DNA from 2 places in the Halobacillus ihumii genome. Region 1 is predicted to be linked to the other one. Evidence: riboswitches for the same ligand, from Rfam matches in the RefSeq annotation. Region 1 holds a riboswitch; the other holds the start of a gene.
The links. A riboswitch is a leader RNA that binds a small molecule or an ion and turns the genes downstream of it on or off. The one in region 1 is predicted to bind S-adenosylmethionine.

Region 1 (10,995 bases):
CATTACTTAAAGGGCCGACCATATAAGCTGCCCCTGTCATGAAAAAGATGAAAATCCCACCGACGAGAACAGAGCGATACAAAGCCCTGTCATCCTTTACAGTCATGCAGCGCATCGCCAGCTGCGGCTGAGCCAGCACTCCAATCCCCACTCCCATAATAATTGTGCTCACTAATGTCCACCAAATCGGGGAGCCGAATTCTGGCATACTCGTCCAGCCTTGATGACCTTGAGAAGCCAGCGATTCCGGGACCATGTTTTTTAATGAAGTCAGCATTTGATGACCATCCACAATGCCGCCGACTGCCTGGTAACTGACAACCAGGAAGATCGCCATCCCGACTAACATAATCACAGCACCAAAGGCGTCTGTGTACATAACGGCTTTAATTCCGCCTCCAATTACATACAAGGCAATGACAGCAGCTAACACTAATAAAGCAATGTCAAAATTAATCGACAGCGTTTCCTGCAAAAATCGGCCTCCTCCAATTAACACGATACTCGTATAGGCCGGCATGAAAATAAAAATAACAATCCCCGAAAATACTGTTATAAACTTAGAATCATAATGTTTCCCTAACAAGGTAGGAAAAGTGGTCGCATCCAGTTTGATGGAAAGTCTTCTGATCTTTTTTCCAAAAATAGCGAAAGCCACAAATACTCCTAATACAATATTTAAAAAGGCCAGCCACAACAGGCTGAACCCATAAATGGAAGCGACACCGCCAAAGCCTACCATAGCGGAGGAACTAATAAAAGTTGCTCCATAAGATAAAGCCATGACAATCGGGTTAATATTGCGCCCTCCCACCAGATAGTCGGATTGAGAGGTCGTTTTTTTATAGCCATAATAAGCGAGCCACGACATTACCGCTATGTAGGCGATGCACAACGGAATTAATACAGTCAAATTCATTCGTCTTCACCACCTTTATTCCACATCAGAGCACCAAACACCACACATCCTGCCCCAGAAAGAACTGTCGCAATCCAGACAAAAGCGATTGAAGCACTCTCAAATCCCAGCATGCTCTACCTCCTCATAGAATCATCATCATTTCGATTATGAATTTCGGTTAAAAACGACCAGCTTCATTTGAGACATTTCTTCGAAGGAATACTTTACGCCTTCTTTGCCTGTGCCGCTTTCCTTCACACCCCCGTAAGGCATGTTGTCGACCCGGAAAGTCGGAAAATCATTAATAATGACACCACCGACCTCTAGCTGATCCGCAGCGTCAAGTGCTGTTGACACCTGTTCTGTATAAATGCCGGCCTGAAGTCCAAATCTGGAGTCGTTAACTTTTTCAATTCCTTCTTCAACCGAAGAAACCTTGTCGATCAGGACAATGGGAGCAAAGACTTCCTGACAGGAAACTTTCATATCCGGCTGAACGTTTGTGAGGACTGTTGGAAGCAGCGCGTTATCTTCGGACTTTCCGCCAGCAGCTACTTGTGCCCCGCCTTGGACCGCTTCTTCAATCCAGTCTAATGAACGTGTAACATCCTGCGAGGTAATCAGTGCAGAAACGTCGGTATCCTCCTTCAATGGATCCCCAACTTTTAACTGCTCCGTTTCCTTCACAAAACGTTTCACAAAACTATCATACTGATCTTCATGGACGTAAATCCGCTGTAAAGAAATACAGACTTGTCCCTGAAAACTAAACGCCCCTGTCACGCAACGAGAAATGATACGGTCTATATCCACTTGTTCATCTACAATAAGCGCAGCATTAGAACCTAGTTCCAGGGTTACTTTCTTCAAACCAGCCTTCCTGCGAATTTCTTTGCCTACTTCCGGGCTGCCAGTGAACGTAATCATGTCGACTCGCTCGTCCTCAACAATACGATTGCCGACTACTCTCCCTTTACCTGTAACAACGTTCAACGCACCCTGTGGGAGTCCCGCTTCCTCTAACAGATCTGCTAGAAAATAGGCAGACAGTGGTGTTTGCGATGCAGGCTTTAGAACAATTGTGTTTCCGGCCGCAATCGCCGGCCCCACCTTATGAGCAACTAAATTCATTGGAAAATTAAATGGTGTGATCGCCCCAATTACGCCCAGCGGTTCATATTTCGTATAGCCAATCCTGTTGCTGCCCCCTGGTGTTGCCTCAAGCGGAATCATTTCACCGTGACTTTGCTTGGCTTCTTCTGCAGCAAACTTGTACGTCTGGATCGTCCGCTCAACTTCTCCTCTCGCTGTAGCGATTGGCTTTGCCGCCTCTTGTGCAATAAGTTGAGCTGCTTCTTCCTTGCGAGATTTCAGCAGAGACGAAAGTTTCTCCAAGATCTCAGCACGCCGATGGATCGGCAGCTTCTTCATACTCTTTTGAGCTCGATCCGCTGCCTCGATCGCTTGATCCACCTCTGCTTCTGAAGCAGAGGGTATCTTGTACAACACCTCATTGTTATAAGGGGAGGTGAGTTCTGTATACTCCCCTGCTTTCTGCCACTTTCCGCCAATAAACAAATCTTTTCGTTTTACAGAATCCACTACAGACACGTAATCATCCTCCCTGTGTTAAGTCACTCCAATATAGTAAACGCTTTCAAATTACGGTTGACACCGCTTCAAATGAAAATCAATATTTCACGGTAAAAAAGAGCCTGCTACTTAAATCGACTATGAATATTATTCTGTTTATAAGTTTTATGCTGGAATTCTACAAGCTCCAATGATAGAGCCAAATAATGTTCCTCAAATAGACTTGAAAAGTGTTCCTTCATCACCTCAAAAATTTCTTCACACGTAGCTTGCTTCACCTCTTCGCTGCGGCCCTTGCCAATTTTAAAAGTGACATGAACAAATGCATCATCCTCTTTCCCATCAGCGATGTGATAGTGTTTCACCTCATGAGCCCTGACACGAACACCTCCAATCGGATACGTGTCATCCCGGGACACCAACACACGGTTGATTTTTTCCAGCAAACCTTGAATGTTTGTGCGTTCATTCAGATTATCCGTATACTCTACGATGACATGTGGCAAATTTATCTCCTCCTTATGAATCCTCATCCGTAATTGTATTCACAAGCCGGCCTAACCCTTCAATTTCAGTGATCACTTCATCTCCTACCTTCGTATCAACGGTTCCTTTAGGTGTCCCCGTTAAAATAAGGTCACCAGGGTTCAGCGTCATAAAACTGCTTAAATACTCGACTAGAACAGGAACAGTGAAAATCATGTCTTTTGTTGACCCCTCTTGAACGATTTCCCCGTTCACATACGTACGTAAGGAGAGATTCATAGGGTCGTTTATATCGGCTGCGTCAACAAACCACGGTCCGATCGGTGTACAGTGGTCACGATTTTTCACCTTCAAATTCGGCCGATAGTAATTTTCCAAGTAGTCTCTTAATGCATAATCATTTGCAATCGTATAACCAGAAATATACTCGTAAGCTTCATCACGTTTAATATTTTTTGCCTGACGGCCGATGATCACCGCTAATTCACACTCATAATGCATCTTCGTCACATCGGCTGGGCGGTACGTTTTAGCCCTATGTCCCACAAATGCATTCGGACCTTTCAAGAATACTAATGGTTCTTCCGGTGCTTTAAACGAAAGTTCACTCGCATGATCCATATAATTTAAGCCAAGTGCAAAACTAGTTTTCAGTTCAACAGGCGGCAGCCAGACCACTTCCTCCTCAGTCACTGCTTTCCCATTTTCAAGCTGTAGTCCGCTTGAAGATTCGGTTGCATGGTGGATATCTCCTTCAAAAGCAACACGGGCTTTTTTCATACCTGATTCCCCCTTTTACTAACAACGTTTTCTAAAGCTCCGACCCGCTCAATTTCGATTCGAATGTGATCGCCTGCCTTAACGCGAGGCGGATTTTCCGGAATCCCGACGAGCAGGACATCCCCTTCATCGAGCGTCATAAATTCTGTCACATCAGCCAGCAATTTTGACACAGAACGAACTAAATTCTTCGTATTGTTCCGCTGCTGTACTTCCCCATTTACCCGGACTTCGATTCCTAATTGATCAGGGTTCGGCACAGCATCACGTTCCATCACCCATGGGCCTGCTGGACAAAAACCGTCTCGGGCCTTATGTTTTACCGCAGGTCTGAATACGCTTTCATGCGGAACACTTATATCATTGACTATGGTATAACCCGCGATATATTGAAGTGCTTCAGCCTGCTTGACTCGAGCAGCTTTCTGTCCGATGACGACACCAAGGCACGCCCCCGCTTCAAGCTCCTGAACATCGTCAGGCAGCGGAATCGTCATTTGATGACCAATCACCGTGTTTTGCGGCTTAATATACAATATTGGCGCCTTTGGAGGTGCTTTATAAGGATCTTTTGTCAGTTCGTCTTTCATGGCTTCCATCGTACCTTGATAGTTTAAAAGCGCCCCGTAAATTGTACCTGTTACAGGTGCATCCCAATTATGATTTGCCACGAGTAATTCCTCATCATCTACCTCCACACCCGTATCTTCTATCCGAACCTCAACCTCCTTTGCTTGCAACTTTCCACCAAGCTTTGCTTTTGCTTTATACATCACACTCACCCCTGCTTTTTACAAAATAATTAAACTCATAAACTGCAAAATTTTCAGAACTATCTCATAATTACAAAGTAACACTCCCCTTTCCATACATAAAATATTGATAACGTTCGTTTTACATATGAAAAAAGTATGCTCGAAAAATTGATGATCAAAATCGGGAGCACACAATTTTTAATTGGGCGTATGATAAGCACAATAATGGTAAAAGGAAAGGTGTGTCCTATGTATACTTATCCTTATTTTATGAGACAGCCTCTCACGATTCTTGCGACAAAAATGGGAGATGTGAACGGAGACGGCATTCCCGACCGTGTCTATCTAATAGGTCAGCAGCCAGACAATACAAGTCCATTCGTGACCGACATTACACTTGTGATCCAGGATGGGAGAACGAACGCATCGTACAGCATCGCCCTAGAATCAAATGCCGGTTATCAGCCAACCCTCTTCCTAGGAGATTTTACCGGTGATCAAGTGGACGACATTTTGGTGAGGATTCAATCAGGAGGAAGCGGCGGTTATAGTTATTATTACATGTACTCTTTTTTGAACAATCAGGCGAGGGAACTGTTTAATTATGAGGCGTTCAACGATTACTTTGTGTACGAAGTAATCTATAGGGACGACTACAAGGTAGATGTTATAAACAAAACCCTTGATCTTACGTTCACGATTGACATTCAGAACAAAGGTGAAGACTATTTATCTGAAATCTATAATAGCGATGGTACACTGAAGGAACCGATTGAAGGCTGGGTTTCTGGACTGAATGTTCTCTCTCCTGTCGATTTTGACGGGGATGGAGTGTACGAATTGTTTGCCTTTCAGGAGATCTCAGGAAGGTACCATGCAGATGGTCTAGGGATTGTGCAAACTCCTCTGAGCTGGAACGGGCAGCAATTTGCAGTGTGGAACGATCTTCAGTATGTAGCGATTTATGGAGCGAATGTTTAAAAAAACCTCTCCTGAAGAACATGAAAAAAAGGAGCCAGCGCGGCTCCTTTTATATGTTCATTATTTTTCATCTGAAATTGTAAAGCGCGGAAACCTGAAAGCAATGGCCAGTAATCCCGATATCCCGATTAACATCGGGTAGAAGCAATACGGGACAATCGCTATTGGTGAAATACTGGCAACACCCGCCACTGCAAGCATTTGCGCACCATAAGGAAGCAATCCCTGAATCGTACTTCCGAAAATATCAAGCATGCTCGCTGATCGGCGCGGCGTAATATGAAATCGCTCAGAAATTTGCTTAGCGAGCGGACCTGTCGTAATGATCGAAATCGTATTATTGGCCGTTGATAAGTTAACTGTACTTACTAAAGCAGCGATACCAAGCTCGCCGCCTCTGCCACTATTAATTCGCTTGCTAATGCTTCTCAGCAGAAATTCTATTCCGCCATTTTGTTTAATTAATTCAACGAGCCCGCCTAAGAGAACGACCATTATGGATAGGTTCAGCATGCTTGTAAATCCATCACTAATTAAGGTGACGAAATCCATCATGGAGATCTCATTAAGAATGAGTCCGACGGCTCCAGCAAATAAAATGCCTCCGAATAAAACATAAATGACGTTGACCCCGGCGATAGCAAAGACGAGCACAGCCAGGTAAGGCAATACCTTTATAAAATTAAAAGATTTCGCTTCCTGAATTGCACCTGAAGCATCGGCCGTCATCACAAAGAAAATGATCGCCGTTATGACCGCAGCAGGCAGCACAATAAAGAAATTGGCTTTAAATTTATCCTTCATTTCTGCTCCCTGAGTTCGAACGGAAGCAATCGTTGTATCAGAAATAACCGACAAGTTATCACCAAACATCGCACCACTGATAATTGTCCCCATTGTAAGAGCGACATGAATATCTGTCTGCTCAGCTATACCTAAACCAATCGGAGCAAGGGCTACAACGGTTCCAACAGATGTCCCCATTGAGATCGAAATGAAACATCCAATGATAAACAGGCCGACAATAATTAAATTTCCCGGGAGAAAAGATAGCCCCATATTTACGGTGGAGTCTACCGCTCCTACCCCTTCAGCTACTTTGGCGAAAGCTCCAGCCAGCAGGAAAATCACTACCATAAGAATAATATTGGGGTGTCCTCCGCCTTCTGTCAGCTGGTCGATCTTTGTTTGAAAATTAGTTTTCCGGTTCATTATTAACGCGACCAGAATTGATACAAATAAAGCAACTAGAACAGGCATTTTATAAAAGTCTCCTGTCAGAATGCCAGAACCGATAAACAATAAAATAAATATAGCAAAAGGAAGCAATGCCCAGGCATTTCCTTTATGTTGTTGTTCCATGATCTAACCTCCTTGAATCTGTCCAAATTAAAAAGCCTTCTTGAAAGAAGAAGGCTTGAATTAATCAGTTTGTTCCTTCTTATCTATCAAGTGTACGTACTTGCTGGATGTAGCACCATTCCAAAAGGTGGTTGCTGAAGCTTCACCGGGCCAGCCCCTCTGCTTCTCTTGATAAGAATATATTGTTTAAAAAAGTCCATTTTATACTCTACATCAAAACAAATCCGAACACAAGAAATTCAGAAAACTGGTAAATACCCCCACCTCAGGTCATCCAATTATTGGATGACCTGAGGTGGGGGTTATTGGAATTATTGGAAATTGGGCATGGGGCCTATATTTTCTTTGCCCATACACAAATGGGCTATAGATGAATAACCTATAAGGAGATTGTGACAGAAACAGGAGGAATTTATATATGAATTCAAATTATATGAACGCGAATCACATGGGAAATCTTTTTACTGATCCGCAACATTTAGAGCATATGTATCACGTTTGCAATCAGCACAAAAATAAAAACGTGCATATTCAAACCGTTTTTGGCGATTCTTTTCAAGGGCGTATTGATCATGTTGATATGGAAAACGTTCATATGACTTTAGCGGATGAACAGTCCGAGGACAATTCAAGACTATGGGGAGGGTTTGGATACCCTGGCTATGGTTACGGTGGGTATGGATATGGTTACGGCTATCCTTATGGTTATGGCGGATACGGAGGATATGGCGGCATTGGAAGGCTTATTCTTCCTTTGACAGCCATTGCTGCATTATCTGTTCTATAAAGAACTAATACTCAAAAAGGGGTCGTCCCAAAAGTGTAAATCACTTGAGAGACGCCCCCTTTTTTGAATGGAGCAGCTGCAGCGGCTGCAAGCTTTTTTATAACGTCCTAACGCGAAGTGATAACGTCCTGTCTTAATCATAAAGCGACCCACCCCAAAATATAACGCCCTAACTCGAGCACATAACGACTTAACACAGGAACATAGCTCCCTAAGCAAAACATTCTAGCTCATCGTCTGCTTGTTTCTCTTGAAATACTTCAAATGATCCCAAATGACTTGGGTAGCATCTGGATGTGAAGGCACATTTCCTGCCAGAGCAGATGCCTGACTCTCTGGACCGCCCGGCCAAGTGTGTCCTCCTCCGTTTACCAAATAATAAACAGTTCCTTCGTGCTGATGAAATGTATGTTTCGTTACCGAGCTTTCGTTCGGGACAGGAAATTCTTCTTTTAATGCCAGCAAGGATTCTGACCAGGACCTGGCAAAAAGCAATGCGGTATCGTTTGCCGATAGCAGTCCATCAACCATAGACTCCGAATCAACAATCCCATCATATGGCACCACTGCATCGTCCGTTCCCATCATAAAAACCATCGGCATGGGATGAGCCCACTCACATTTCTCAGCCACTTCTTCCGTAACGGGCCCAGATACTCCGCCTATCCCAGCGAATACATCCTGACATTCGATCGCCAGTCGCATACTAAAGGAAGAGCCGTTAGAAAATCCTGTGGCGTAAATACGATCCTCATTAATGGAGAACTGCTGTTTAAGCCAGTCAATAAGTTCCATTACAAAACCAATATCGTTAATACCCTGTTCATTTGCAGGATTTTTCTGCCTTCCCTCGTTCCATTGCCTGCTCATCGGATCCGATTTATTCAATTGAACAGCTTCAGGAAAAACAGCGATCATTTGTTGTTCTTCAACTTTTTCATGAAACTTAGTGGTCTTCATATGATGAAGAGCATTACTTCCGGCACCATGAAAGCACAGCAGCACTGGTAAAGGTTTTGTAAATGTTTGAGGAAGACTATAATAAAACGTTCGCTCTCTTCCGTCACATTCAATGGATTCTTTATATGTATTCATGCACGTTCCTCCTTGCACAGAGATTCCATCATATCGTAAACGCATGGAAGGCTTCAGGTCACCTTCCACGCTGCCAAAATAAAGCTTACCCATTTTTTACGGAGTCAGACATCGTCGGCTGTTCTTCGATTTGAACTGCTTCTTCTTGATCAATGGGAGTTAACGTAAAGCCTGTGTACCCATAAATAATTGCAATGATCGGTGATATAAAACACATAAAAGTGAACGGAATATAGCCAATTCCTACATTCAGCGTTGTCATCACAAATGCGCCCATCACTCCCCATGGAATGAGCGGATGAATCATGGTCCCTGCATCTTCAAGAGTACGGGACATATTTTGTGGATGCAAATTTGTTTCTTCGTAGCTCTCTTCTAACATTTGACCGGGTAAAATAATCGATAAGTATTGTTCACCTACGACAACATTGATCCCTAAACAAGAAAGCACCGTTGATAAAATTACATTTCCGCGGCTTCTTAAACTGTTCTTCAGTCCATCAATAATAGCATGGGCCAGGCCAATCTCCCGAATAATACCTCCAAAAGAAAGCGCTATCAAAATAAGTGATACACCAAAGAGCATACTGTCTAACCCTCCCAGTGATAGAAGGTTATCAATCGCTTCGTTGCCTGTTTCAGCGGTATAACCGAAATGGGCTGTGTTCATAATCGTACTGAAAGATACCCCTGGAACGGTATAAAACGAGGTCAGCACCGCTGCCGCTAACCCAATAATCAGCGATGGAATCGGGCTTACTTTTCTAAAAGCTAAAAATATAATTAATAAAGGGGAAATCAGAGCAATAGGAGTCAGCATAAACTCACTATTCAAAGTTGCCATCATTGCTTCAACTTTTCCCGTATCCGCTGCACTTCTCTCCGATGTAAAGCTGATTACGGCAAAGATCGCAAGTGTAATGATCAAACTTGGAATCGTCGTCCAGAGCATATGTTTGATATGTTGAAAAATATCTACTTTCGCCGTTGCGGCTGCTAGATTAGTTGTATCTGATAGAGGAGAAAGTTTGTCTCCAAACATGGCTCCGCTTACGATAGCCCCAGCGGTCATGGCCGGAGATATGGACATCCCGTAAGCCACCCCCATTAAGGCGATTCCTATTGTACTAATTGCACTCCAGGAACTTCCAGTCATCGTACCAACAACTGCCGTGATAATGACCGCAGTAACCAGGAATACAGAAGGAGATAATACTTGCAGGCCATAATACGTAATCGTTTGAACAGTTCCATTGAGAACCCAAACTCCTACGAGAATACCGATCAGACATAGGATGATAATCGCGGGGATGCCATACGATACCCCTCTCGTCATGGCCCGTTCTAATTCCTTCCATTTATAACCCAGTTTCAAGCCGTAAAGCCCTACAATAATTGCGGCTAATACAATCGGAATATGAGGGGCTGCCCCATATACTAGAATACTTACTCCTAAAATAGCAATGATAAAAAGAATGATGAGACTTGATACAAGAAATGAAGGCTTTCTTTTATCCATGAAATTCCCCTCTCTAGTTTATTCAAATCCAACCGTCTAGTATTCTTTTCAACACAACAATGTCGTCATCCTTTGTGGATGGCTAATGAATCCATATCTTCGATTGATTCTGCCCATGCTTCATATAAACTGGGATGTGGATAAAAGATGGAAGCCAAATCTTCCTCCCGCGCTACCATTTCCAGGGCAAGCACGCCCTGGTTAATTAACCCAATCGCATCCTCACCTACTGCATGAAATCCCAGCAATCTTCCAGAATCCTCTTCGCTGACCGTTTTTACAAACCCATTTTTTTCATTCAAAACTTCAGCATACCCATTTCCACGCATTGGAAAATGGCCTGTCTTAATTTCATAGCCAAGCTCTTTTGCCAGTTCTTCGCTTAAACCAGCTGTAGCTACGGGCTGAAGAAAGTGAATAATATGAGGAATGATAGCTGTGTCCAACACGCTAGATTTTCCCGCACAGTTTTCGGCCGCTACTTTTCCTTGCCGGATCGCTGTAACAGCTAATGATTCATAACTTGTCACATCACCTACTGCATAAATCCCCTTGACAGAGGTCTCCATCGCTTCATTGGCAGCGATTAGCCCGTTTTCCAACTGATCGATTCCAGCGACCTGAAGCTGCAACTCTTCTACACATGGGGATGGTTTTGCCGACACATACAAATGAGAACCTCGAATAGATTTGAACTCCCCTTTGACCTCAAGGTCGATTTTCACTTCTTCGGAAG
Region 2 (10,995 bases), 460 kb from region 1:
TTCCACCAAAAAAGAGTTCAAATACACTTAGGTGGCTCATAACAAGGATAGCTTGGATGGTCTGTCTCATAAATATTGTAACGAGGTTCCCTTTGATATGGGGGATAAGATGACGACGATATAGATGGTATGGTCTTGCCCCTAATACTTTACTTGTTGTGACATATTCCCTCTTTAAGATAACACTCGTCTCATTCGCTATGAGTATAGCTGCAGGAGGCACCAATAGAATACTTAAAACCAACACTTCTACGCCTAGTCGAAAAGCAAGGCTTGTTGGAAATCCAGACATAGGTTCCCATAATAAAGGTCGAAGAAAATTGTAGGCAATCATGGAAGCAGGAATGAAATATAAAACGGAAATGGTATTTTCTACAATTTTAGACTTCCCTTTATACCTGAATCCAAGAGGGATCCCAATTAGAAAGGCAAGAGAAAAACTAATGAGGCCTATAGACAAGGCTCCTAAGATTGTAAACTTTGCTCCCTGTAACATGTAATAAACCAAGTGATTACCATTCATATCTGTGCCTAATATGGAGTGGTCAAAAGGAGCAAATGGTGGCCCTACTATCTTATTCTCATCATTATATAAAAATGGAGTTTTGAGGACATAGGAGTCAAAGAATATTGCGTGCACAAAACTTCCAGCTAACATGAGCAATAAAAAACCAATCCCCAAAAGGAAAAAAGGCTGCTTACACAATTTTTTAATCATAAAGAGACCTCCTGTCTTGTGAAGAAGTATAAAGACAGTTCAATCACTTTTAAAAATAAATAGATAGGACCGAAGAACAATAAAGCAGTCACAAAAAATACGGGTGGTTGAGAATAAGTAAGCAAAAAGGAAGTCATTCCAAAATTCTCAAAAAGGTATTCAACGATGAGTAAATTACTTATCATTATGCTAATTAGGAATTTCGCTTGGTAGGCAAGCCGGACGAACATGTTCCGCAAAATATGTCTAAGCAAAATAAATGATTTGGTTAATCCTTTGCTTGTAGCAAGGTCATAGTAAGGCTCTCTCCTCTCCTCCTCTACAAGTTCCAACATGGATTGGAGAAAATACATCGTTGGAAGGATAGCTAAAACCAATGCAGGTGCTAAAATAGCTTCTTCTTCGCCGGCTCCTGCAATATAAAGGTCGTCCCCGTCTGAAAATATAACCATACGAGAAACATTTGAGAGGCAACGACGAAAACAACATCTGGAATACTTTGCAGGAAAGAAGATGATGATAAGCAAACTTTATAAACCCTCTTAGGAGCACGCCATAAAATAATGGTTCCAAGAAGAGCAATAAAGAAGGAAACAATAAGCGCTAGACCTAATACTCTCAAGGAACTTGCAAAGGCCTTAAATATAATGGGGAATAGACTTCTTTCTACCTCTGAGGTTGGGTTTATATAGACTAGCGACTCCGGACGCATCATTTGGCCAAAGACGCTACCAATCGTTTCGAATCCAGGCCAAACAAAACCCTCAACCGTCATAAATAAAGGGGAAATACTGATTAGGATAATGCCTACTATTAGAAAGAAAGGTTTCAAAACTTCACTAAATAAATAAGTTTTCCATTCCAAAATGATTCACCAACTTAACAAGTAATTGTATCCATTATTGATTTAAAGATAATTTTTTATTAGCATATTCACGTATTTGTGGATCATGTGTTGATAGAATAATGATTTTTCCATTAGATTTTGCTTGCCGAAAATCATATTCGCTATGGAGGATACGGAGGCATTGCTTACCACCATATTTCGGACAACTATATCTCCTTATTTAGCCACTTCATTCCTTGTGGGGTATGGGAGGCCGTCTATATTATTGAAGGCCTTTTAAAGAACGAGTCCGATGTTCAACCGGATACGTTGTTTGCTGATACGCAGGGGCAATCCACCCCGGTATTTGCGCTCAGCTATTTATTAGGCATCAAACTCATGCCCCGCATTCGGAATATCAAGGCTTTAAAATTTTATCGCCCTACGAAAGATACAGTGTACCAGCATATCAATGCGTTATTTAGCGATGCCATTGATTGGTCCTTAATCGAAACGCATTGGCAAGATCTGATGCGGGTCGTGCTTTCCATTCAATCCGGGAAAATGTAGTCGCCTCTTCTTCTCCGGAAGCTTAGTAATTATAGTCGTAAAAATCGCCTGTATCAAGCCTTCCGTGAACTAGGACGTGTGGTTCGTACAGTTTTCTTATTATTCTACATATCTGATATGGATGTAAGAAAGCAAATTACAGCCGAAACGAACAAAGTCGAAGCTTTTCATGACTTTTCGCAGTGGCTTTCCTCCGGCGGTCAAGGGATTATCGCTACAAACGATCCGAAACAGCAAGAAAAGATCATGAAGTACAATGAACTAGTATCCAATGCCTTAATCTTTCACAATGTTGTAGATCTTACGAAAGTTTTACGTTCCTTTCGAAGGAGGGTTATGAGGTACACACTGAGGACATCAGACATCTAAGCCCTTACTTAATGAGTCACATTAAAAGGTTCGGAGAATACACGATTAACTTAGAGATAGCGCCTCATCCAGTAGATGGACGGTTGGTATTAGATTAATGGATGGGATTATATCCCATCCTATGTCCTAATTTTACACGTATCTCGGAGTACCCCCTACTATGTATTTATTTTCTTGGAACCATTGTCGCTTGATGTATAACGTTGCTTCTCAGTGGTATCGATTTGAGTAACTTCCCCATTGTGCACCGTGACCACTAATGAACCAAACTCCAATCCTTCCAGCTTCGAGATGATATCCTTAATTTTTCTTTCATCAATGTCTGCCATACAAGCCCTCCTCTATTGTTTCTCCCTGTGCCCATGCAATCCCACATAAAAAACCTCTTCTCACAAAATAAGAAGAGGTTTAAGCATCCGGTTACTTCACCCTTCTTATCTTTTCAAACCTTTACGGCTTGCTGGAATTGGCACAGTACTATTGCAGTCTGCTGCCGAGGCTTCGAAGGGCCAGTCCCTCCACCTCTCTGGATAAGAAATATATATTATTTAATTATCCTATAATTTACACTCCCTAGCACTAATTGTCAATCATTTATTGTGAAATTTTCGACTATTCAAACCCTACACAATGTTTCAGAAGAAAATAAGTACATTAGGCCTCCTCTATTTCGCCTATTAACTCCTTATCCACTTCTTTCACGCCTTCCAGCCAGTACTCTACAAGCTCCAATCCATCAATAAGTTCAATGTCCTTTAGTGAATGAGCATAATTCACAGCATTCTTGTTAAAAGAGCCAGTGGTAATCACGTAGCCCCCTGCTGCGCCTTCCTTCACTATATTTGAATGAAGTAATGCAATTGGTTCATATCCCATGTCATCCTTATAGCATTTCACCTGTGCTAAATATTTCTTATCCTTTACGGTAAGGTCAAAATCAACGCCAAAATCCCAGGAAGGATTCGTGACCCAGGCAGTGCCATTGAATTTCTTTTCAAAAATATTTGCCACAAATCGTTCGAAAGTAACTGGGTCTTCCTTGATAAATAGTTTGGAGTAGTTTTCCTCCACTACTTCTCCTGCCTTTGTTTGGACTGTTTCCTTATTCTTAAACCTGTAGTAAATCCCCATCGCCAGAGTCCTCTTCAAATTTTCATCCGTTTCAATTTGTTCAATAATCGTTAAAGCTTTATGATGGTGGGATTTCCGTACTATCCATAAGTGAATGATCGATATGGCTGCGACAATTAAAGCAGCTATTTCAATTAACCCCATATGTTTTAACCTCCAGTCTCAATAGGCTATACGATTAATTGTTGACATAGTCTAATTCTTTCATTCACTGTAGGTGGGAAAATCTGTCTAACTGTCATGAGGCTGCAGATAAAAGATTGAAAATTTAATGGTCAGCCGACGTAAGGATCTGGTTATGTAGGAACAAATTTAGGCGGGGACGAGAGCGATGGTGAGCGTCTTAATTATAGAATCCATCGAATCCAAAAGAGAGAGGAAATTCGTCCTCTCTCTTTTTTAAGTTCTCTACATATCGTGGTGGGATTTTTGATTTTGGCGAGAATGATTAGCATTTTTAACTTTATGGGATCCGCTCAATGGTTCTCCATAAGGCTGGTCCGGGCTTTTGGGCAAATTCGGTTGTTTTTGCTGTTTCGGTCCTTTAGGGGTAGACATCTTTGTGTTCCTCCTTCCTTTTATATGAATAGTTTTTGAAAATTGATCCATAACTATTCATCCTTGAAAGGGGGACAAAGACAATTTGATTCGATTTAACAAAGCATTTCCGACTGCGTTTATTATTTTTCAAAGGAAGTACGCAGCTCGTTCCCCGCTTGCTCTAAAGCCCGCTTTCCTTGATCAAGCTTATCTGCCATGCTTACAAACCCATGAATCATACCATCATATCGTGTAAGAACCACGGGTACACCAGCTTCCTTTAAACGTCTTCCGTAAGCTTCCCCTTCATCACGGAGAGGATCATATTCTGCCGTGATTACAGTGGCAGGCGCCAGTCCTGAAAAATCTTCAATGAGAAATGGCGATGCCAGCGGATTCTCAGCATCCTCGGGAGTTTGGAGGTAGTGGTCGCGGAAATAGACCATACTGCCTCTGGTTAGAAAATATCCCTCTGCGTTCTCCCTCATCGATGCTGTTTCTGCCGTGAAATCAGTGGAAGGGTAAATGAGCAGCTGATGGACAAGCTGGGGTGTTCCACGTTCTTTAGCTAAGTAGGAAATTACTGCCGAAAGATTTCCCCCGGCACTATCCCCACCGACAGCTATTCGAGAAGGATCAATGTTAAAAATGGAAGGGTGATCTGCTATCCACTTTACAACTGCATAACAATCCTCCACCGCTGCAGGGAATTTATGTTCAGGGGCAAGACGATAATCAATTGAAATGACCACACAGTCGGCTAAGTTTGTCAGTGCACGGCACACATTATCATGAGTATCCAGGCTGCCGATGACCCAGCCGCCGCCATGGCAGAAAACGAGTGCAGAGTGAGGCCCTGTACCTTCAGGAGTGTAAACCCTTATATTGATGCCTCCAAATGGCCCTGGAATTGAACGATCTTCAACAATGTGTACGGGTTCTTGAGGTTCCTCCGAATTAGCTTCTAAGGACTCAAATGCCTGGCGAGCGTATATCGGAGGCAAACTTTCTAACGGTGGAGCTCCATTTGCTTCTAATTGTTGTAGTAACATTTTCACTTGTGGATCTAGTCCCATGTTTCATTCCCCTTTTTTGAAAAAATGGTGACTTTAACTTGGTTACAAATCTAATATTATTATAGAAGTTTCCTATCGACTTTGGCAATTTTTAACTTATTGGCAGGTTATCTCGTTCCCTGCTTTTGGGAAGGGAATAGTTTCGAACCTAATAAAGAACCTAAAAACGCTGCTAAGGAGCCGACTGCAATGCTCGTTAAAATCTTGTCATTTGCCTCCGGAACCATATAACTCCACAAAAAGAACACAACTCCAGTAAACAGCCCTGTAAAGAGACTTGCTTTCGTCGACAATTCTTGTTTCAAGGCAGACCTCTCCTTATTTTCATTCTGCTAATACAGTCAAGCTCAAGAGCTAAAAAATGAAATGAACCCAGTACCAAAGGAAATGGTAACCGGGTTCATTCATACTTCTATATGGCTATTCGCTCTCTACACTCTCAAACAAATCCGTAAATTTAGCTACGTTATCATAAGTAAACTCAAACGCCATTCTTATCTCTCCATAGCCCGGATGATACACGTACCCTTGTACTTCATAACTATTTTCGTTCTCTCTAACTTTTGTTAAATGAAAGTACCTTTGGAAATACTGGCCCATCTCCTCAAGTTTCTTATTTCTCTCTCTAACCCATTGCTCTTTACGTTCTTCTGTTGGAAAATCGGATTTCTTCACTATACCTCCACCCCTTTGAGAAAGTTCACATCTTCTATTTTGATGATTTCTCTCAATCATCATTCTTTACTATGCTACTTATCTTATCATAAGATCAGATGCAATTATGACTCATATTGAAAATGTTATCAAATGGAGTACGCAAATCAACTGTAGTAGTTTCTATTAGAAATTTCAGAAGCGCTATAACTCCATCTTCTAAGGTGCTAATGGCTTTTAATGTATATCCATTTTATCAAATTTAATTTATTATTAAGTCGAGATAATTATTTTAAAAATTTTACCCCTTTGGCAAGATACCCCGACTTTTTATAATTAAGGACCCTAACATTTAATTAGGGTCCTAGTTCATTTCAAACTTATTGTTATGTAAAAATAAAGTTGTTTACTTTTGACAACGTGAAGCCGCATTCTTCCGTTGAAAAATGCGGCTGCTTTAAAAAATAGTTCTTTACTTTCAACATTCACCTAATCATCACACACAAAATTTGTGATAAAAAAGTTCTTAACTGTTATTCCAGAAAAGCGCCCGATCGTGTTGCGGAAAAAAGCTTACGGTTTTAAGGGGCTTGCAAACGAGAACCTGTATTTGAGTATTTGTTTACGAAAATGATATAATCAGTTACATAAAAGGCAAGTCATGGAGGGTTCAAATATGTGTGCTAGCATAGCAGTAGTCGATTTTACTTTATCTCTTTTATAATGAAAAGAATGGAAAGGAGATAAAGGTATGGGTTTATTTTCTATATTTGTCATTAATAGAGTTCATTATCAACCAAACCAAAATTAATTGGTTATAATGAACGCTTAAAGTCAGTTCATTATAACCAACAAGGAGAAGGTTATAATGAACCAGAAGAGCCCAAAAGATACGCAAAATTTTATTACTTCTAAAAAGCATGTAAAAGAACTATTGAATCATACGGATATCAATAAACAAGACAACGTAATAGAAATCGGATCAGGAAAAGGGCATTTTACCAAAGAGCTAGTCAAAATGAGTCGGTCGCTGACTGCCATAGAAATTGATGAAAATTTATGTCTAACCACTCAAAAAGCGGTGGAGCCTTTCGAGAATGTAAAAGTGATCCATACGGATATTCTAAAATTTGCCTTCCCCAAAAAAATAAACTATAAAATATTAGGCAATATCCCCTATAATATCAGTACGGATATTGTTAAAAAAATTACTTTTGAAAGCCAGGCAAAGTACAGTTATCTTATCGTGGAGGAAGGTTTTTCGAAAAGGCTACAAAACCTGCAACGCGCTTTAGGCTTGCTGTTGATGGTGGAAATGGATATAAAAATTCTCACAAAGGTGCCGAGAACGTATTTCCACCCTAAGCCGAGTGTGGATTCTGTATTGATTATTCTTGAACGCCACGAGCCATTGATTTTAAAGAAAGACTACAAAAAATATCAATCGTTTGTTTATAGATGGGTAAACAAAGAATATCACACTCTTTTTACTAAAAATCAGTTCAGACAAGCCTTGAAACATGCAAAAATATATGACTTAAATAACGTTAACTTTAAACAATTTTTATCTCTTTTCAATAGTTATAAATTGTTTAATAAATAGTGTTAAGGGGTTGCTTTAATGACAGCAATCCCTTATAACTTATTTTCCCCCAGATACTTGGTTAGACTTATTCTGTTCACCCATTATATTCCCAAACACAATATGGCCCAAATCCGGAATAGTTTTTATTCCAGAAAAACCCGATTGAGGAAAATTATGGTTTTCCAAGAACTTGCTCAGATACTATAATAAGCCTCTATTTTGCCCCTCATATGATTGACCAGACATGACTTCGGCTTCCATTCCGTCCCAATCATCATACTCGCCAAGATAAGCTTTTCTAGCGATATCGATGTAACTTTGAAATAAAGTTTGAACAAAACACCTCGCAAAACTCAAAATTTACGTTAAATAAGAAGAACCCGTTTTGAAAAAAGATTGATCAAAACGAATTCATTCTTTGTGAGGTACTATACAATTTTTATAAAAAAGTTTGATCGTTTTCCACATCTGTATTGTTCAACAAAAAGGCCCTTATATGCGATATTGGCGCCAATCCTTATTAAAGATTAGCGCCCTATTGTTTAAATCATCCAATTTAATTTCCTTCCGTTATAGATCGCTTTATGTCAAAAATTCCTATCGTTCCACAGACCAATATGCCTAATCCTAAAATGCCAATAAGAGTCCAATTATTTTCCCAACCTATGATTGAACTACATAAACAATTTAATGCAATGGCTAATGCCCCAAATTTAAAAACCCTTGTATATGACGTTACGTAATATGATTTAATAGGAATAGAGGTGAATGGCATGTCTGGAAAATTATATACGGTTGGTGAATTAGCTAGGTTGTCTGGAGCAACCATAAGAACCATTCAATATTACGATAAAATCAATTTGCTTGCAGCGAAAAGAGATGAGAAAAATAACATCAGATACTATTCAAAAACAGATTTGATGGCGCTCCAGCAAATCTTATTTTATAAACGTCTTGGCTTTCCGCTGAAAGAGATTAAAAATAACCAGATGAATTTTGATGATGCAACTGACATCAAACATATTTTAAAAAATCAGGCAGATATCCTCTTCCAGCAGGAAATGGAAACCAAAATGAACCTGGCAATCATCGAAGCAGTCAATGCGTCCATCGAAACAAATTCGGAGCAGAATCTGGAACCGATCATAGAGCTTGTACTCGGTTTGAATAAGCAAACGATTCTTGATTATGCGAATGTCGACTTCGATGAGAAAACGATAGAATTATTTGCTGACAAGTACGATGACTATAATGAAATCATTGAGATTTACTGGCAGTGGAAACAGCTTGTCCTGGAAGCCGTCTCTTATAAATTGAACAGTACCCATGAGGAAATTGAGACAAAACTTCAATTTGGCAAGAAATGGCATGAATTCACAAAAAGCATATTGGATGATGACCCTTATGCGGTCTCGGCATTTGAAAAAGGTCTGGAAGAAAGCGATAAATGGCCGCAGGAAGATTTGTTTTTATATAATTTCTCCAAAGATTTTATAGACGATGCATATAACTATTATCTTAGAAAAGGTGATGCAAGTGATTAAATTAGAAAACCTAACAAAAAATTATAGCGATATAACTGCCGTTAACCATTTAAATCTGACCCTAAACCCAGGTGTAGTCACAGGATTTCTCGGGCCAAATGGATCCGGCAAATCGACGACCATGAAAATGATTATATCTCTGGTCCAGCCTACAGTTGGCAATGTGCTGGTCGACGGGTGTAAATATACGGACTACCCAGAACCGTTTAAAAAGATTGGGACACTCATCGATCCATCAGCATTGGATAAGAAGCTTACAGCAAAGCAGCACTTATCCATTATTGCTACAGCAGCAAATATCGACCTGGTCAGAATTGATGACATGCTGAAGATCACGGGGCTGGAAAATGCGAAAAATAAAAAGGTGAAGTCCTACTCGCTTGGGATGAAGCAGCGACTTGGTGTTGCTACGGCTCTAATCAGCGACCCGGATGCGATTATCCTGGATGAGCCTTTCAATGGACTGGATGTAGATGGAATCAAATGGCTCCGCAGACTGTTCAAGCGGCTTGCCGGAGAAGGAAAAACTGTGATTGTATCAAGTCACTTAATGAGTGAAATTCAGGCTGTTGCCGACCGGGTTGTCATTATCGGTCAGGGGAAATTGCTTGCAGATTTGACCGTGGAGGAAATGAATGCAAAAAGTTTAAGCTCCTATGTCTATGTCGAAGCAGACAACATGGGAAAAACGAAAAAACTTATTCAGGAACAACAGGCAATGATCCAGCAGCGTGGGGCTGGCCTTGAGGTGCGGAACCTGGAAGCAAAAGAAATCGGAAAACTTGCTCGGGACCACCAATTAATCCTCTATGAACTGAAAAACGTAAAGCCTTCCCTTGAGGAATTATTTACGGAAATTACCGCTGGAAAAGCAGATTATGTATCACAAGGAGATGAAGATGTATGATGAACTTGATTAAATCGGATTTTAAAAAAATGCTCTACCTGCCAGCTTACCGGAAATTTCTAGTGATGACTATATTCTTAAGCATCTTGTTTGGAGCCATTTTTCTGCTCACGATTGGCATTAGCCAGGGAAAACAATTGGCAGACCTGACCTTTATGGAAGTGATAGATATTTCATTCCTCGGGATGGATGTTACAGCCATTATGCTGGTTATCTTCACAGTCATTTTCATCTCCAAGGATCTGGCACCAGGAGCAGTCCATACGAACTTGTCGATCACGCCGATCCGCAGTAAATACTTTCTTTCTAAAATTGTGTTCTTGTCGATTCTTTCCATCCTGCTTAGTGTAGCAGTATCAGCGTTATTACTTGTCATCGATCATTTTATTACAGCTGCGAATGGTATAAGCGGGCTAGCTTCGATGGATAGTGGTATTCTTATGAAAATAATTGGCTCTGTCGTAATGATATTATTCTACAGTATACTAAGTGCAGCCGGAGCATTTTTTATTCAATTTGCTGCAGGAGGTATCACCTTTTCATTAGGTGTCATGTTTCTTCCCGCACTCATTAAGATGTTTCCTGCTGACGGCTCAGATCCCTTGCTTGCGATTTTTCCTGAAAACGCACTGGGTACCTTTATCGATATCAATTCCAGCAATGGCTCCCTCGTGTTATCAGCAGTCATTCTTTTCGCATGGATCATTATTTCGTCTTTTATCGGGTTGTGGAAATTTAAAAGAACTGACTATTAATAATGCTCTTTTGAAGAAGGCTGAACAAGATATAATATTAGGGTTGGAGAAGTATTTTAATATTTATTCTTCTCCTATGTTGTATGCAGCCCCTTATTCAATAAAACGGCCCCATAAATAAGAAAGGGAATGATTAATTATAGAACTGTTGATTTTTTAAACAAGGGTATATTTCCCCCACTAGTTCCATAAGCAACTCCAATCTTTTCCCATCCGTATTTTTCGTAATAGCCGTTAAGATCTGAAGTAAGATAAAGAAAATTATACCCTCTCTTTGCTGCTTCTTGTACTCCATGATTCAACAATTTGGATCCTAGAGA

Region 2: another riboswitch for S-adenosylmethionine. It lies ahead of G6R08_RS11765 (YezD family protein); the one in region 1 lies ahead of G6R08_RS13935 (Na+/H+ antiporter NhaC family protein).

What each region holds. Positions count from the first base shown of each region.
Region 1 covers NZ_CACVAO010000001.1:2,804,606-2,815,600, reverse strand. The annotation lists gene G6R08_RS13965 (sodium:solute symporter family protein) at 1-919, opposite strand, end outside; gene G6R08_RS22375 (symporter small accessory protein) at 916-1,032, opposite strand; gene G6R08_RS13960 (aldehyde dehydrogenase family protein) at 1,067-2,512, opposite strand; gene G6R08_RS13955 (5-carboxymethyl-2-hydroxymuconate Delta-isomerase) at 2,620-3,000, opposite strand; gene G6R08_RS13950 (fumarylacetoacetate hydrolase family protein) at 3,014-3,760, opposite strand; gene G6R08_RS13945 (fumarylacetoacetate hydrolase family protein) at 3,757-4,533, opposite strand; gene G6R08_RS13940 (VCBS repeat-containing protein) at 4,765-5,496, shown strand; gene G6R08_RS13935 (Na+/H+ antiporter NhaC family protein) at 5,557-6,858, opposite strand; SAM riboswitch class I at 6,935-7,036, opposite strand; gene G6R08_RS13930 (hypothetical protein) at 7,277-7,645, shown strand; gene G6R08_RS13925 (CE1 family esterase) at 7,871-8,740, opposite strand; gene nhaC (Na+/H+ antiporter NhaC) at 8,826-10,259, opposite strand; gene lpdA (dihydrolipoyl dehydrogenase) at 10,325-10,995, opposite strand, start outside.
Region 2 covers NZ_CACVAO010000001.1:2,344,934-2,355,928, reverse strand. The annotation lists gene G6R08_RS11780 (ABC transporter permease subunit) at 1-718, opposite strand, end outside; gene G6R08_RS11775 (ABC transporter permease subunit) at 715-1,170, opposite strand; partial or broken gene G6R08_RS22120 (transposase) at 1,704-2,581, shown strand; gene G6R08_RS11765 (YezD family protein) at 2,642-2,812, opposite strand; SAM riboswitch class I at 2,915-3,020, opposite strand; gene G6R08_RS11760 (restriction endonuclease) at 3,138-3,758, opposite strand; gene G6R08_RS11755 (small acid-soluble spore protein P) at 4,023-4,172, opposite strand; gene G6R08_RS11750 (alpha/beta hydrolase) at 4,295-5,230, opposite strand; gene G6R08_RS11745 (hypothetical protein) at 5,338-5,535, opposite strand; gene G6R08_RS11740 (hypothetical protein) at 5,651-5,905, opposite strand; gene G6R08_RS22475 (erythromycin resistance leader peptide) at 6,636-6,695, shown strand; gene erm(A) (23S rRNA (adenine(2058)-N(6))-methyltransferase Erm(A)) at 6,753-7,487, shown strand; gene G6R08_RS11725 (MerR family transcriptional regulator) at 8,243-9,013, shown strand; gene G6R08_RS11720 (ABC transporter ATP-binding protein) at 9,006-9,920, shown strand; gene G6R08_RS11715 (hypothetical protein) at 9,917-10,675, shown strand; gene G6R08_RS11710 (GNAT family N-acetyltransferase) at 10,813-10,995, opposite strand, start outside.